3 regions of the Streptomyces sp. NPDC055955 genome follow, and region 1 is predicted to be linked to each of the others. Evidence: riboswitches for the same ligand, from Rfam matches in the RefSeq annotation. Region 1 holds a riboswitch; each other region holds the start of a gene.

Region 1 (4,412 bases):
CTGCTCGGCGTACGAGTCGTCCTGCCAGCGTGCCTTCTCGTCGCGCAGCCTGTCGACCCTGCTCTGGGCCTCCTGCTGCCGGCGCTGGAGGTCGGCGATCTCCCCGCGCTGGGAGACGTACTGCCTTATGGGGTAGGCGAGCGCGACGACCAGGGTGCACAGGACGAGGGCCAGGAGTGCCGCGCGGCCGGTGAGACGGGAACGGCGGGCCTGACGTCTGGTCTGGGAGCGGTAGACGCGCTCGGCGGTCTGCTCGCCGAGCAGACGCAGCCGGGTCGCGGTGGAGAACCGGTCACGGTCCCTGTCCCGGACTCTCCCGGCCATGTTCGCGCCTCCCCTTTACGTGCGTACGTCCCCGCACACGGTACGGGACCGGGTGCGGGGACGTACGTACGACGCTTCCTAAGGCAGTGCCTTAAGAGCGCGCTCAGCCCTTGAAGCGGGGAAACGCGCTGCGGCCGGCGTAGACCGCGGCGTCGTCGAGGATCTCCTCGATGCGCAGGAGCTGGTTGTACTTGGCGACGCGGTCCGAGCGGGCCGGGGCACCGGTCTTGATCTGGCCGCAGTTCACCGCGACGGCGAGGTCGGCGATGGTGACGTCCTCGGTCTCGCCGGAGCGGTGGGACATCATGCACTTGAAGCCGTTGCGCTGGGCCATCTCGACGGCGTCCAGGGTCTCGGTCAGCGAACCGATCTGGTTGACCTTGACGAGCAGGGCGTTGGCGGAGCCCTCCTCGATGCCGCGGGCGAGGCGCTCGGGGTTGGTGACGAAGAGGTCGTCGCCGACGATCTGGACCTTGTCGCCCAGCTTCTCGGTGATGACGTTCCAGCCGGCCCAGTCGTCCTCGTACAGCGGGTCCTCGATGGAGACCAGCGGGTACGCGGAGACGAGCTCCTCGTAGTACTCGGTCATCTCGGCGGCCGAGCGGGACTTGCCCTCGAACTCGTACTTGCCGTCCTTGTAGAACTCGGACGCGGCGACGTCGAGCGCGAGCGCGATCTGCTCACCGGGAACGTAACCGGCCTGCTTGATGGCCTCGACGATGAGGTCGAGGGCCTCGCGGTTCGAGCCGAGGTTCGGGGCGAAGCCGCCCTCGTCGCCCAGACCGGTGGACAGGCTCTTGGTCTTCAGCACCTTCTTGAGGGTGTGGTAGACCTCGGCGCCCCAGCGAAGGGCCTCGGAGAAGGACTCCGCGCCGATCGGCGCGATCATGAACTCCTGGATGTCGACGTTGGAGTCGGCGTGCGACCCACCGTTGAGGATGTTCATCATCGGGACGGGCAGCAGGTGCGCGTTCGGACCGCCGAGGTAGCGGAACAGCGGCAGGTCGCTGGCCTCGGAGGCGGCGTGCGCGACGGCGAGGGAGACGCCGAGGATGGCGTTGGCGCCGAGCGAACCCTTGTTGTCGGTGGCGTCCAGGTCGAACATCGCCTGGTCGATCAGGCGCTGCTCGGTGGCGTCGTAGCCGACGAGCTCCGGGCCGATCTGCTCGATGACGGCGAGGACGGCCTTCTCGACACCCTTGCCCTGGTAGCGGTTCGGGTCACCGTCGCGGAGTTCGATGGCCTCGAACGCGCCGGTGGACGCACCGGACGGGACAGCGGCACGACCGGTGCTGCCGTCGTCGAGGCCGACCTCGACCTCGACCGTGGGGTTGCCTCGGGAGTCCAGGATTTCCCGGGCTACGACGACGTCGATGGACGGCACGAGCATCTCCTTATGGGATGTGACGCAACTACGCCGGGCCGCATGGTCCGGCAACACACGAGCCTAACCGGCTCCAGGCACCGGCCAGCCGACCGACCGGCCCGTGGACAAAAACCGAGAGCGAATTGTTTCCGAACGGAACAAAAAGCACCGGCCGACAACGGACGAAAGCCCAGGACCCCTCACGCACCAAAACCCCGCCCCGGGCGCGACGGGGGAATGCGCACCCGGGGCGGGGAGTCCTTGGGGGGACCTGGCGTGGTACCGGCCGTCCGCCGAAAGCCGGCACCCGAGCGGCCTGGGGGCTGTCGCCCCCTCCCCTCCTTACTTGAGGTGGAGCTGCTGACCCGGGTAGATCAGGTCGGCGTCCTCGACGATGTCCTTGTTCAGCTTGAAGAGCTTCGCCCAGCCACCCTTGACGTGGTGCGCCTCGGCGATGGTGCTGAGGGTGTCGCCGGCCTTCACCTTGTACTCGCCGTCACCCTTCTCGACCTTCTTGCCGGCCGGGGTCTCGACGGTCTTCTTCGACTCCTGCTTCGGGGCGGCAGGCGCCTTGCGCTCCTGGCTGCGGGTGGTCGGCTGCTCGGTGCGCTCCTGCTGCTTCGGGGCGGCGGCGGCCGGGGCGGAGCCGGTCGAGGCGGCGGACAGGCCCACGCCGCAGCTCGGCCAGGCACCCTTGCCCTGGCTCGCCAGGACCTTCTCGGCGACGGCTATCTGCTGCGCCTTGGAGGCCTTGTCGGCGGTGGAGGCGTAGGCGGTGCCGCCGTACGCGGCCCAGGTGGACGAGGAGAACTGGAGGCCGCCGTAGTAGCCGTTGCCCGTGTTGATCGACCAGTTGCCGCCGGACTCGCACTGCGCGACCGCGTCCCACTCGGAGGTGGTGGCGGCGGAGGCGCCGGTGGCACCCATCAGCGGGACGGCGACAGCGGCACCGGCGACACCGGCGAGCGTGGCGACGCGAACGGCCTTGGACGGGCGACGGTGCTTGCCCTTGCTGGAAAACAGCATCGAGAGATCCCCTCACCGACGCCTACGAGGTGAGCTGTCGGGTTCGGGCCGGATGAGTGCCCGGTCGCACGTCCTGCGTGCGACTTCACCCCAAGCCGGTCGGTCGGCCGTCTCTCGACGGCCGGGGCCGGCACTTACCTTGGGTCCCCCGCTCCTGCCTACGGCGCTTACGCGACGACTGTTCCCGTACGGACGTTGGCAGGATTCGGCGTGACATCCGACGGGGCCCGCTGTGGCGAGCGGTGATGACCGTAAGCAGTGGATCGCCCGAATTTCAAAGACGATCAGGGCCTTTGAGACCCATCTCTCACCGTCACCAAAGCGGACATCACGCCCGAACTGCCCCTACTTTTCGCCCGATTCGAGCCCAAGATCCAGACTCTGACCAGGAAGGATGAGGTCGGGGTCGGCGCCGACCGTCTTCTTGTTCTCGGCGTACAGAGCGGCCCATCCGCCGTCCACGTCATGGGTGTCGGCGATGCCCCAGAGGTTGTCGCCGGAGCGCACGGTATAAGTACCTTCGTCCGCATTCACACCCTTGCGCCCGCTTTCTCCGCCGCGCGAGGCATGGCGGCCCGAGCCGTCGTCGGCGCGCGAGGAGCCCGGGACGTCGTCCTCGGCGGCGTCGCCGCGGTGCCGGCCGGAGGCGGGCGCAGCGGCGGAGTCCGAGCCGTCGGAGGCCTCCGACGAGGGCGCGCCGGCGGTCGAAGTCGAGCCGTCCCGGCCGGACTTGTCGCTCTTGGAGTCGCCCGCGGTGTTACCTGCGGTATCACCCGAGTCGTCGTGACTCTTCTCTCGGGAGTCGCCCTTCGCGGCCTCGGACGCGGAGTCCGCCGACTCGTCGCTCGCGTCACTCTTCGCGGTGTCGCCGTCCGCCGCGTCGTCACGGCCGGAGTCGCCGGCGGACGCGGACGGGGTCGGCAGGGCCGCCCCGGGGTCGACGTCGGCCGCGGCGTCGTCCGCCGTGAGCCCCGAGGTGACCGAGCAGACCGGCCACGCCCGCGGACCCTCGTCGGCGAGGACCTTCTCGGCGACGGCTATCTGCTGCGAGCGGCTGGCCTGGTCGGCGCGCGGCGCGAAGTCGAGGCCACCGTGGTCCTCCCAGATCTCCTGCGAGAGCTGGAGCCCGCCGTAGTAGCCGTTGCCCGGATCGGCGCTCCAGGAGCCGCCGCTCTCGCACTCGGCGAGCTTGTCCCACGTGGCGGTCGACGCGGCGCTCGCGCTGGTCGCGCCGAGCAGGGGGATCGCGATGGCGGAGCCGGCCACTCCCGCGGCGACGATGAGCGCGGGAGCCTGGCGGGGGCGACGGTGACGACCGTTCCCGGTGAGCATGAAGGCGCCTTTCGGTGGCTCGGGGAATGCTGCGGCGGGTGGTGCCGCGATGACTGGTGAACGTAGCGGGAGTCGAACGCTTGTCACAAGTCGATGCAGCCGAGATCACGTGAAAGTCACAGTCTTGACGAACCGTCAGTTACACCGCTTCGCCCGGACCTTCCCGATGCGGCGTGAACTCGACCGGAAGCGTGCGCAATCCCCGCATGATGAGGCCGCCGCGCCAGCGCAAATCGGCAGGATCTCCCGCGAGTCGCAGGTCCGGAAGGCGCGTCAGGAGCGTAGCGAGGGCGGTCTGCCCCTCCAGGCGCGCGAGGGGGGCTCCGAGGCAGTAGTGGATCCCGTGCCCGTATCCGAGGTGCTG
Region 2 (4,412 bases), on a different contig from region 1:
CGAGGGCACCGACAAGCTCGCGGCCGAGGAGTTCGCCGCCGAGCTGGAGCGCTGCGGTGCCACCCTCGACGCGCACGCCGACCACCCCGGCGTACGGGTCTCTCTGGAGGTCCCCGTCTCCCGCCTGCCGAAGGCGCTCGGCCTGCTCGCCGACGCGCTCAGGGCACCCGCGTTCGCGGACAGCGAGATCGAACGTCTCGTGCGCAACCGGCTCGACGAGATCCCGCACGAGACGGCCAACCCCGGCCGCCGCGCCGCCAAGGAACTCTCGAAGCAGCTCTTCCCGGCCACCGCGCGCATGTCCCGCCCGCGCCAGGGCTCCGAAGAGACCGTCGCGGCCATCGACGCGGCGGCCGTGCGCGCCTTCTACGACCGGCACGTGCGCCCCGCCACGGCCACCGCGGTCGTCGTGGGCGACCTCGCGGGCATCGACCTCGACGGCCTGCTCGCGGACACGCTGGGCGCCTGGACGGGGAACACGACCGAGCCGCGCCCCGTACCGCCCGTGACGGCCGACGACACCGGCCGGGTCGTCATCGTCGACCGGCCGGGCGCGGTGCAGACGCAGATCCTGATCGGCCGCGTAGGAGCGGACAGGCACGACCGGGTGTGGCCGGCGCAGGTGCTCGGCACGTACTGCCTGGGCGGTACCCTCACCTCCCGCCTGGACCGTGTCCTGCGCGAGGAGAAGGGCTACACCTACGGCGTGCGGGCGTTCGGCCAGGTGCTGCGCTCGGCACCGGACGGGACGGGTGCCGCGATGCTCGCCATCAGCGGCTCCGTGGACACGCCGAACACGGGTCCGGCGCTCGACGACCTCTGGAAGGTGCTGCGCACGCTCGCCGCGGAGGGCCTCACCGACGCCGAACGGGACGTGGCCGTACAGAACTTGGTGGGCGTCGCCCCGCTCAAGTTCGAGACCGCCGCTGCCGTCGCCGGGACGCTCGCCGACCAGGTCGAGCAGCACCTGCCGGACGACTTCCAGGCGGAGCTGTACCGGCGGCTCGCCGCGACAGGCACCGTGGAGGCCACCGCGGCCGTCGTGAGCGCCTTCCCGACGGACCGCCTGGTGACGGTGCTCGTCGGTGACGCAGCCCAGATCGAGGAGCCCGTCAGGGCGCTCGGTATCGGAGAGGTGACCGTCGTCACGGGCTGACCGTGACCGGTGTGCAACGAGGGGCCCCGGTGGGCGAGATGACCACCGGGGCCCTTGTATGTCCGAATTGAACCAGTGGTTGCCTGTCTGCCCTGTGGCATGCGCTACAAAAGCCCGGTTCCGTTTGTTGATTGAAAGATGCCCCGCTTAGCGTCGGTCCGGCTGTCCGCCAGATGTACGCCGCGCCCGCGGCACCGGACAGTCATCGCCGAGTCCCCCAAGGCGCGAGCCGGGGGAGCCGGGGACCCACCGTCCCTGGGGTGAATCGGACGCCCTTTCCTGAAGGGGGTCCGTAGGAGACCTTCCTGCTCCGAACCCGTCAGCTAACCCGGTAGGCGAGAAGGAAGGAAAGGATCAGCCACTCCATGGCGTTCACCCGTGCCACCGGGAAGCACCGTCGCCCGAGCCGTCTCACGCGTACCACCGCGCAGGTCGCCGGCGTCGCCGCGCTCACCACGACCGGTGTCATCGGAGGCCTCGCCGCCCCCGCCCTCGCCGCTGACGACGCGTCTCTCGAGCAGACGGGCCTGACCAAGGCCATCTCCATCGGTGACTCCCTCGCGCAGCAGATCGACGCGCAGGCCGCCGCCCAGCAGCAGGCCGCCGACAAGGCGGCCGCGAAGGAGAAGGCGGAGGCCGCGGCCAAGAAGAAGGCCGAGGAGGACCGGCGCGAGGCCGCCGCCAAGGCCAAGGCCGAGCGTGAGGCCAAGGAGCGCGCCGCCCGTGCGGCCGAGCGCAAGCGCCTGAACGCCTTCGTCCTGCCCGTCACCGGCTCGTACGTGTCGACCGCGTACAAGGCCAGCAGCGGCCTGTGGTCCTCCGGCAGCCACACCGGCATCGACTTCCACGCCGCCAGTGGCACCTCGGTGCACGCCGTGGGCGCGGGCACGGTCGTGGAGGCCGGTTGGGGCGGCGCCTACGGCAACAACATCGTCATCAAGATGAACGACGGCACGTACACGCAGTACGGCCACCTGTCGTCCATCGGCGTCTCCGTCGGCCAGACGGTCACCCCGGGCCAGCAGATAGGCCTCTCCGGGGCGACCGGCAACGTCACGGGCCCGCACGTCCACTTCGAGGCGCGCACCAGTCCCGAGTACGGCTCGGACATCGACCCCGTCGCGTACCTGCGCTCGCACGGCGTCAACGTCTGACCCTCGCCGCGTACGCGCGACAACGCACCGAAAGCCCCGGCTCGCCGAGCCGGGGCTTTCGGCGTCACCGGCCGCGGTCGTCACCGGACCGGCGCGTTCGTTCCCGGCGGCGCTGTCCAAAAAATATCCATGGATTACGGCCCGCCGTCGGAAATTCGGGCCCGCTGGAATAGAGTCGCTGGGAAAGCGCGCTGAACGGACTTCGATCGCGCTGCACGAGCGACTGTCTACCGCGTTTCGCGGGGATTAAGGCGGAGGTCGGTCCATGCGCATTCCGGCGCACTCGGTATGCACGGCGATCCGCGACGACATCGTCTCCGGTGTCCACGAGCGCGGCGGCAGACTCACCGAGGAGGTGCTCGCCCGTCGCTACGGCGTCTCCCGCGTTCCCGTGCGCGAGGCGCTGCGCACCCTGGAGGCCGAGGGCTTCGTCGTCACCCGCAGGCACGCGGGCGCGTGCGTCGCCGAACCCACCACGCAGGAGGCGGCGGACCAGCTGGAGATCCGGATGCTCCTCGAGCCGCTCGCCGCGGCCCGCGCCGCGCAACGCCGCACCGAGGCGCACCTGAAGGTGCTGCGCGGCCTGGTCAGGCTGGGTCAGGAGCGCTCCCGGCAAGGTCGGAGCGAGGACCTGCGCGCGCTGGGCGGCTGGTTCCACGAGACGCTGGCACAGGCCTCCGCCAGCCCGGGGCTGATCACGATGCTCACCCAGCTCCGCCACAAGATCGCGTGGATGTACACCGTCGAGCAGCCCGCGCGGCCCGCCGACTCCTGGGCCGAGCACGGGGCGATCGTGGACGCTGTGGCGCGCGGTGACGTGGAGCGCGCGCGGGCGCTCACGGCGCAGCACACGGAGCGCGCGATGACCGCCCACCGCCTGCGCGCCCCTCGTACGGGTGGCCGTGTGAGGACTTCGCAACATCCCGTCAACACACTGGGGCCTCAGCATTAACAAAGCCGCCGTATACAAATAGGGCGGCCTATTTCCAAGGGCTCTTTCTGTGCTGCTCCGGAATTATGGGAACGGACTCACGGAAAGACAAAGGGTCTGCTCGGAAAATCCGAACAGACCCTTTAATCGGCGCGATCTTCTGCGAGCAGTGAACGACGCCCAAGAATCCGGACGTCCGGTACGGGTCACTGTCGAGCCCCGTACCGGCCTGTGTACTAGACGGTCTCGGGAAGCTCCTCGAGCCCCTCGGAGACCAGCTTGGCCAGACGGTCGAGTGCGATGTCCGCACCCTCGACGTCGGAGGCCAGGACGATCTCCTCGCCGCCGCCGGCGCCCAGGCCGAGCACCGCGAGCATGGAGGCCGCGTTGACGGGGGTGCCGTCGATCTTGGAGATCGTCACGGGGACGCCGGCCGCCGTGGCCGCGCGGACGAAGATGGAGGCGGGGCGGGCGTGGAGGCCCTCGGCCCAGCCGACGTTGACGCGGCGCTCAGCCATGTGATGCTGCCCTTCAGGATTCTCACGGTTGTCTAGACCAGTCTCCCACACCGGTGGGCGTGCCCGATATGGGTCCTACGTACCGCCCGTACACGCCCGTCGGCCCTCATAGCGTGCCTTCGGCCCGCTCGCGCCGCGACCCGTACGACTGTCACCGCCGCGCCGTACGCTGTGCCCATGCAGACCCCGTCGGACCGGCACGCATACCCCGCCCACTGGGAAGCAGACGTGGTGCTGCGCGACGGCGGCACCGCGCGCATCAGGCCCATCACCATCGACGACGCCGAGCGGCTCACGAACTTCTACGAGCAGGTCTCCGACGAGTCGAAGTACTACCGCTTCTTCGCGCCGTACCCCCGTCTGTCCGCCAAGGACGTCCACCGCTTCACCCATCACGACTACGTGGACCGGGTGGGGCTCGCGGCCACGGTGGGCGGTGAGTTCATCGCGACCGTCCGCTACGACCGCATCAACGCCCAGGGAATGCCCGCCTCCGCCCCCGCCGACGAGGCCGAGGTCGCCTTCCTCGTCCAGGATGCCCACCAGGGCCGGGGCGTCGCGTCCGCGCTCCTGGAGCACATCGCCGCCGTCGCCCGCGAGCGGGGGATCCGCCGCTTCGCCGCCGAGGTGCTGCCCGCCAACACCAAGATGAT
Region 3 (4,412 bases), on a different contig from region 1:
GCTGCGCTCGGCCGTGCGCTGGTACGCGCCGACCGGGCAGGCCAAGGGGTGGCGGCTGTGGATCGAAGGCTGGTCCGCGGCGCTGCGTGAGCCCGCGCTGCGGGAGGTCACGCGCGACCTGGACAAGCAGTGGAAGGCGGCGCTCACGGAGGTCGTCGCGGAGGGCGTGGCGGCGGGAGAGTTCCACTGCCCCGACCCGGCGGGCGCCGCGCTGCGCCTGACGGCACTCCTCGACGGTCTCGCGGTGCAGATGACCGCGTACACGGGGACGGTCTCGCGGGCCCGCATGCAGGAGTGGGTCGACGACGCGCTGGCCCGCGAACTGGGACTCGAGCGGGCGGACCTGACGGCGACGACGGCGGGCTGACGGCGCCACGGAGTCGGGCTCCGAAGAGGCCCCCGGATTGGACCGCACAGAAATGACGCGGGGGAGCCGCCCTCAAGGGCAAGCTCCCCCATGACGTGCGCGGCTCCCGTCAGAGCGGCAGCAGATCCGGCCGCTTCGCCGCCACATGGTCCCCGGACGACTCGCCGCGCAGCCGTCGGCCGATCCACGGCACCAGGAACTCCCTCGCCCAGTGGATGTCGTCGCGCCGCACCTCCAGCGTGCCGCGCGGCGGCTGCGCCGGCCACGGCTGGTCCGGGTCCGCAGGCACCTCGATGCCGAGCGCCTGCCCCGCCCGCAGCGCGACCCGCGTGTGCCCCTCGGGCGAGAGGTGCAGCCGGTCGTCGTCCCAGGCACGGCGGTCCTGGACGGTCTTGAGGGACCACAGGTCGAGCACCGGGCAGCCGTAGCGGTCGGCGACCGCGCGCACATGCCCGTTGTACGTCGCTATCTTGCCGCGCAGATGCTTGAGGACGGGGACGTCCCGGGTGTCGAAGCCGGTGGTCACCATGACCGTGCCGACGGCGGAGGTCAGCCGGGCGACGGCCTTCTCGAAGCGCTCCGCGACGTCGTCGGGGTCGGTGCCGGGACGGATGATGTCGTTGCCGCCGGCGGCGAAGGTCACCAGGTCCGGGGCCAGTTCGACGGCGCGCGGGAGCTGGTCCTCCACGATCTGGTCGAGGAGCTTGCCGCGCACGGCGAGGTTCGCGTACCGGAAGGAGTGCTCGGGGGTCCGGTCGTCCAGGAGGACGGCGAGACGGTCGGCCCAGCCCACGAAGGCCCCGTCGGGACCGGGGTCCCCGACGCCTTCGGTGAAGCTGTCCCCCACCGCCGCGTAGGACCGAATCGTGCCGCCGTTGAGTGATCTCGATTCGTTTGCCACGACCACACATCTTTCACCCTGCGATGTGACCTACGCGACCGTAGGAAGGGGTTGACGGGTGGTGATATAGCCCACCCGGTCAGTTTCGGGGATTGAGGAATACGGCGAGGACACGGCGAAGGGGCGGGCCCGGAACCGGGCCCGCCCCTTCATGTCACACCTCGACGCGACACCTTCACCTCACACGTCACACCGTCAGGGCCGGAGCGACGTCACACCGTCCGGGTCAGAGCGAGACGCCGTGCGCACGGAGGTAGGCGACCGGGTCCACGTCCGAGCCGTAGCTCGGGGTGGTGCGGATCTCGAAGTGCAGGTGCGGTCCGGTGACGTTGCCGGTCGCGCCGGAGAGGCCGATCCGCTGACCCTCGGTCACGGTCTGCCCGGACGAGACGGAGAGGGACGACATGTGGGCGTACTGCGAGTACTTGCCGTCGGCGTGCTGGATGACGACCTCGTTGCCGTACGCGCCGTCGAGGCCGGCCGACACGACGGTGCCCGCGGCTATGGCCTTGAGCGGGGTGCCCGTCGGAACCACGAAGTCGACACCGGTGTGGTAGCCGCTGGACCACATGCTGCCCGCGGTCTTGTACGCCGTACCGATGGAGGCGCTCTGGACGGGCAGCGTGTAGCCGGAAGCGGTGGCGGTCTTGGCCGCGGAAGCCTGCGTGGCGGTGGCCGGGGACTTCGCCGCGGGAGCCGTGGCCTTCTGGCCGATCGTCAGCTTCAGGCCCGGACGGATCAGGGACGGGTCGCCGCCGATGGCCGAGCGGTTGTCGGAGTAGAGCTTCTTCCAGCCGCCGCTGACGTGCTGCGCGTCGGCGATCTTCGAAAGGGTGTCCCCCGCCTTGACGGCGTAGGTCGTGGCAACGGCGGGAGCGGCCGCGGCGTGGACGCCGGAGGCACCCATGAACGGCAGCGCGAGCGCGACGCCGCCCACACCGGCAACGGCGATCGTGCGGGCGAGGCGCGGGGACTTGGGACGGCGGTGCTTACCCTTCGCGGGCATGGGGGATTCCTCTCCGTCGCCTGCGAGGTGAGCTGTCGGGTTCGGACTGGAGCTGCCCGGCCGCGCCCCTTTCGGGCACGGCTTCACCCCGAGCCGTTTCCGGTGTCCCGAAAACGGCGGTCTACCTGGGTCCCCCGCTCCTGCCGAGCACGGATCGATGTGCGGATTCCGGGCGGCGGCAGGATTTGGCGGTCCGTCCGGATTGCGCCGAACGTAAGCGAGCGGAGAGCGCGGGGACAAGCCGCGAATTCCCCTGGGCATTCCGCTTCTTGATCCTTATGTGATCCTTTCCGGAAAAGGCCGTCACGCTCCGTAGATTCACGATCTTTGCAACTGCTATACCTACTGGAAATTCATTCGGGATCGCCGCCACGCACGGTCACCGCTATGACTCTGCTCACCTATCAGCCGCCATATGGCGGCATTTCGGGCTTAGTTATCCCATAGAGCCCTATCGCCCATCTATCGGTTCATTCCGGGCATTTGGTACGCAATCGCCAGCCTTCTCTCACATGGTTGCCCCTGGCAGCCATGTCGTATCGTCGAAGGCGCCCGCCGGCGAGCAGCGCCGCGGCCGACCGGGAGGAGCCCCCGTGACGCAGCAGGTCCCGTCCACCGAGCCCGAGTTGGCCGGAGTGCGCAACTTCCGCGACGTCGGTGGTCTCCCGACCGTGGACGGCCGTCGGGTCAAGCAGGGCGTGCTGTTCCGCAGCGGTCACCTCGCGCACGCCACGGACGAGGACGCCGCGTTCCTCTCCTCGCTCGGGCTGCACACGATCTTCGACTTCCGCAACGCCGCCGACCAGCGCCTCGAAGGCCCGGACGTGACGCTGCCCGGCGTGCGGAACGTGAATCTGCCGCTGACCGACCCGGCGGACGGCGCCGAGTTCTGGCAGATGGTGCGCGACGGCAACCTCGACGACCTGCGCGCCGCCCTCGCCGAGGGCCAGGCCGCGAACCGCATGATCACGTCGTACCGGGCGATCATCACCGAGCGCACCGCCGAGCACAGCCAGGTGCTGCACTCCCTCGCCGAGGACAGCGTGCCGGCGCTGATGCACTGCGCGGCGGGCAAGGACCGCGCGGGCCTGTCGATAGCAGTCACGCTCCTGGCCGTGGGAGTGGAGCGCGACGCCATCGAGGCGGACTACCTGGAGTCGAACGCGACGCACCGCCGCTACAAGGTGCACCGCAGCAGCGCCTCGAAGGACGCGATGTCCCCCGAGGTCATGGAGCTGCTGAGCCCGCTGTTCGACGCCCGCGCCTCCTATCTGGCGGCCGCCTTCGAGCAGGTCACGCAGACCTGGGGCTCCACCGACCGCTACCTGGAGGAGGGCCTCAAGCTCTCCCCCGCCCGGCGCGAGCGGCTGCGCGAGCGCCTCCTGGACTGAGACTCACCGGCCACCCGCTGGGGCCGTCATCCGCGCGACGCCCCCAGCGTGAACAGCAGATAGATGAAGCCCGCGACGAGGTGCCCGGCGAAGACGTAGACGAGCAGGCGCACCCAGATGCCACGCGGGAGCTTGTCCTCCACGTCACGCCGTGCGGGCCGCCGCTGCGGATCGGTCATGTCGTGCGGCTCTGCGTTCATCGAAGGCCTCCCTGGGTCTGTGCGCCGCCGCCCGTCGCCGGGCCGAGACACAGCGCGGCGGACGGGCTCTGCAGCAGGGTGTGTACGAAGAGGAGCTCGGCGCCGTCGCGGTCGGCGGCGGCGATCCGGTGCGGGGTGAGCGAGTCGAAGTGCGCGCTGTCCCCCGGCGCGAGGTCGTAGGCGGTGTCCCCCAGACGCAGCCGCAGCCGCCCTTCGAGGACGTACAGCCACTCCTCACCGGGGTGGACCCGCACGATGTCGCCCTGGGCGCCGAACGGCACGTGCACGCGCAAGGCCTGCATGCCGCGCCCCGGGGCGCCCGCCTGCCGGTAGATCCAGCCGCCCGCCTCGGTGGGCTCCATGTCGCCGGAGCGCACGACGGCGTCCCTGTCGGCGGGCGTCTCGCCCAGGAGCTCGGAGACCGTCGTACCGTAGGTACGGGCCAGAGCGAGCAGCATCGGGAGCGAGGGCTGACGGCGGCCCGTCTCCAGGCGGGAGAGGTGCGCGGGCGAAAGCCCGGCGGCGCGGGCCGCGGCCTCCAGGGTCA

Evidence for each region. Region 1 has a riboswitch for cyclic di-AMP ahead of ACFC96_RS06555 (transglycosylase family protein). Riboswitches for the same ligand answer to the same signal wherever they lie in the genome.
Region 2: it holds a riboswitch for cyclic di-AMP, as region 1 does, so the genes downstream of both, ACFC96_RS33920 (M23 family metallopeptidase) here and ACFC96_RS06555 (transglycosylase family protein) in region 1, are expected to answer to the same signal.
Region 3: it holds a riboswitch for cyclic di-AMP, as region 1 does, so the genes downstream of both, ACFC96_RS00585 (peptidoglycan DD-metalloendopeptidase family protein) here and ACFC96_RS06555 (transglycosylase family protein) in region 1, are expected to answer to the same signal.

Annotation. Positions count from the first base shown of each region.
Region 1 is NZ_JBHJYS010000003.1:95,809-100,220, forward strand. Features, by position in the region: gene ACFC96_RS06545 (septum formation initiator family protein) at 1-324, opposite strand, end outside; gene eno (phosphopyruvate hydratase) at 428-1,714, opposite strand; gene ACFC96_RS06555 (transglycosylase family protein) at 2,033-2,716, opposite strand; cyclic di-AMP (ydaO/yuaA leader) riboswitch at 2,721-2,937, opposite strand; gene ACFC96_RS06560 (transglycosylase family protein) at 3,062-4,048, opposite strand; gene ACFC96_RS06565 (cytochrome P450) at 4,188-4,412, opposite strand, start outside.
Region 2 is NZ_JBHJYS010000021.1:112,491-116,902, reverse strand. Features, by position in the region: gene ACFC96_RS33925 (M16 family metallopeptidase) at 1-1,156, shown strand, start outside; cyclic di-AMP (ydaO/yuaA leader) riboswitch at 1,353-1,509, shown strand; gene ACFC96_RS33920 (M23 family metallopeptidase) at 1,522-2,310, shown strand; gene ACFC96_RS33915 (GntR family transcriptional regulator) at 2,576-3,262, shown strand; gene ACFC96_RS33910 (HPr family phosphocarrier protein) at 3,478-3,759, opposite strand; gene ACFC96_RS33905 (GNAT family N-acetyltransferase) at 3,937-4,412, shown strand, end outside.
Region 3 is NZ_JBHJYS010000001.1:148,063-152,474, forward strand. Features, by position in the region: gene ACFC96_RS00575 (TetR/AcrR family transcriptional regulator) at 1-367, shown strand, start outside; gene ACFC96_RS00580 (SGNH/GDSL hydrolase family protein) at 477-1,268, opposite strand; gene ACFC96_RS00585 (peptidoglycan DD-metalloendopeptidase family protein) at 1,495-2,274, opposite strand; cyclic di-AMP (ydaO/yuaA leader) riboswitch at 2,279-2,459, opposite strand; gene ACFC96_RS00590 (tyrosine-protein phosphatase) at 2,868-3,665, shown strand; gene ACFC96_RS00595 (DUF6126 family protein) at 3,692-3,865, opposite strand; gene ACFC96_RS00600 (helix-turn-helix domain-containing protein) at 3,862-4,412, opposite strand, start outside.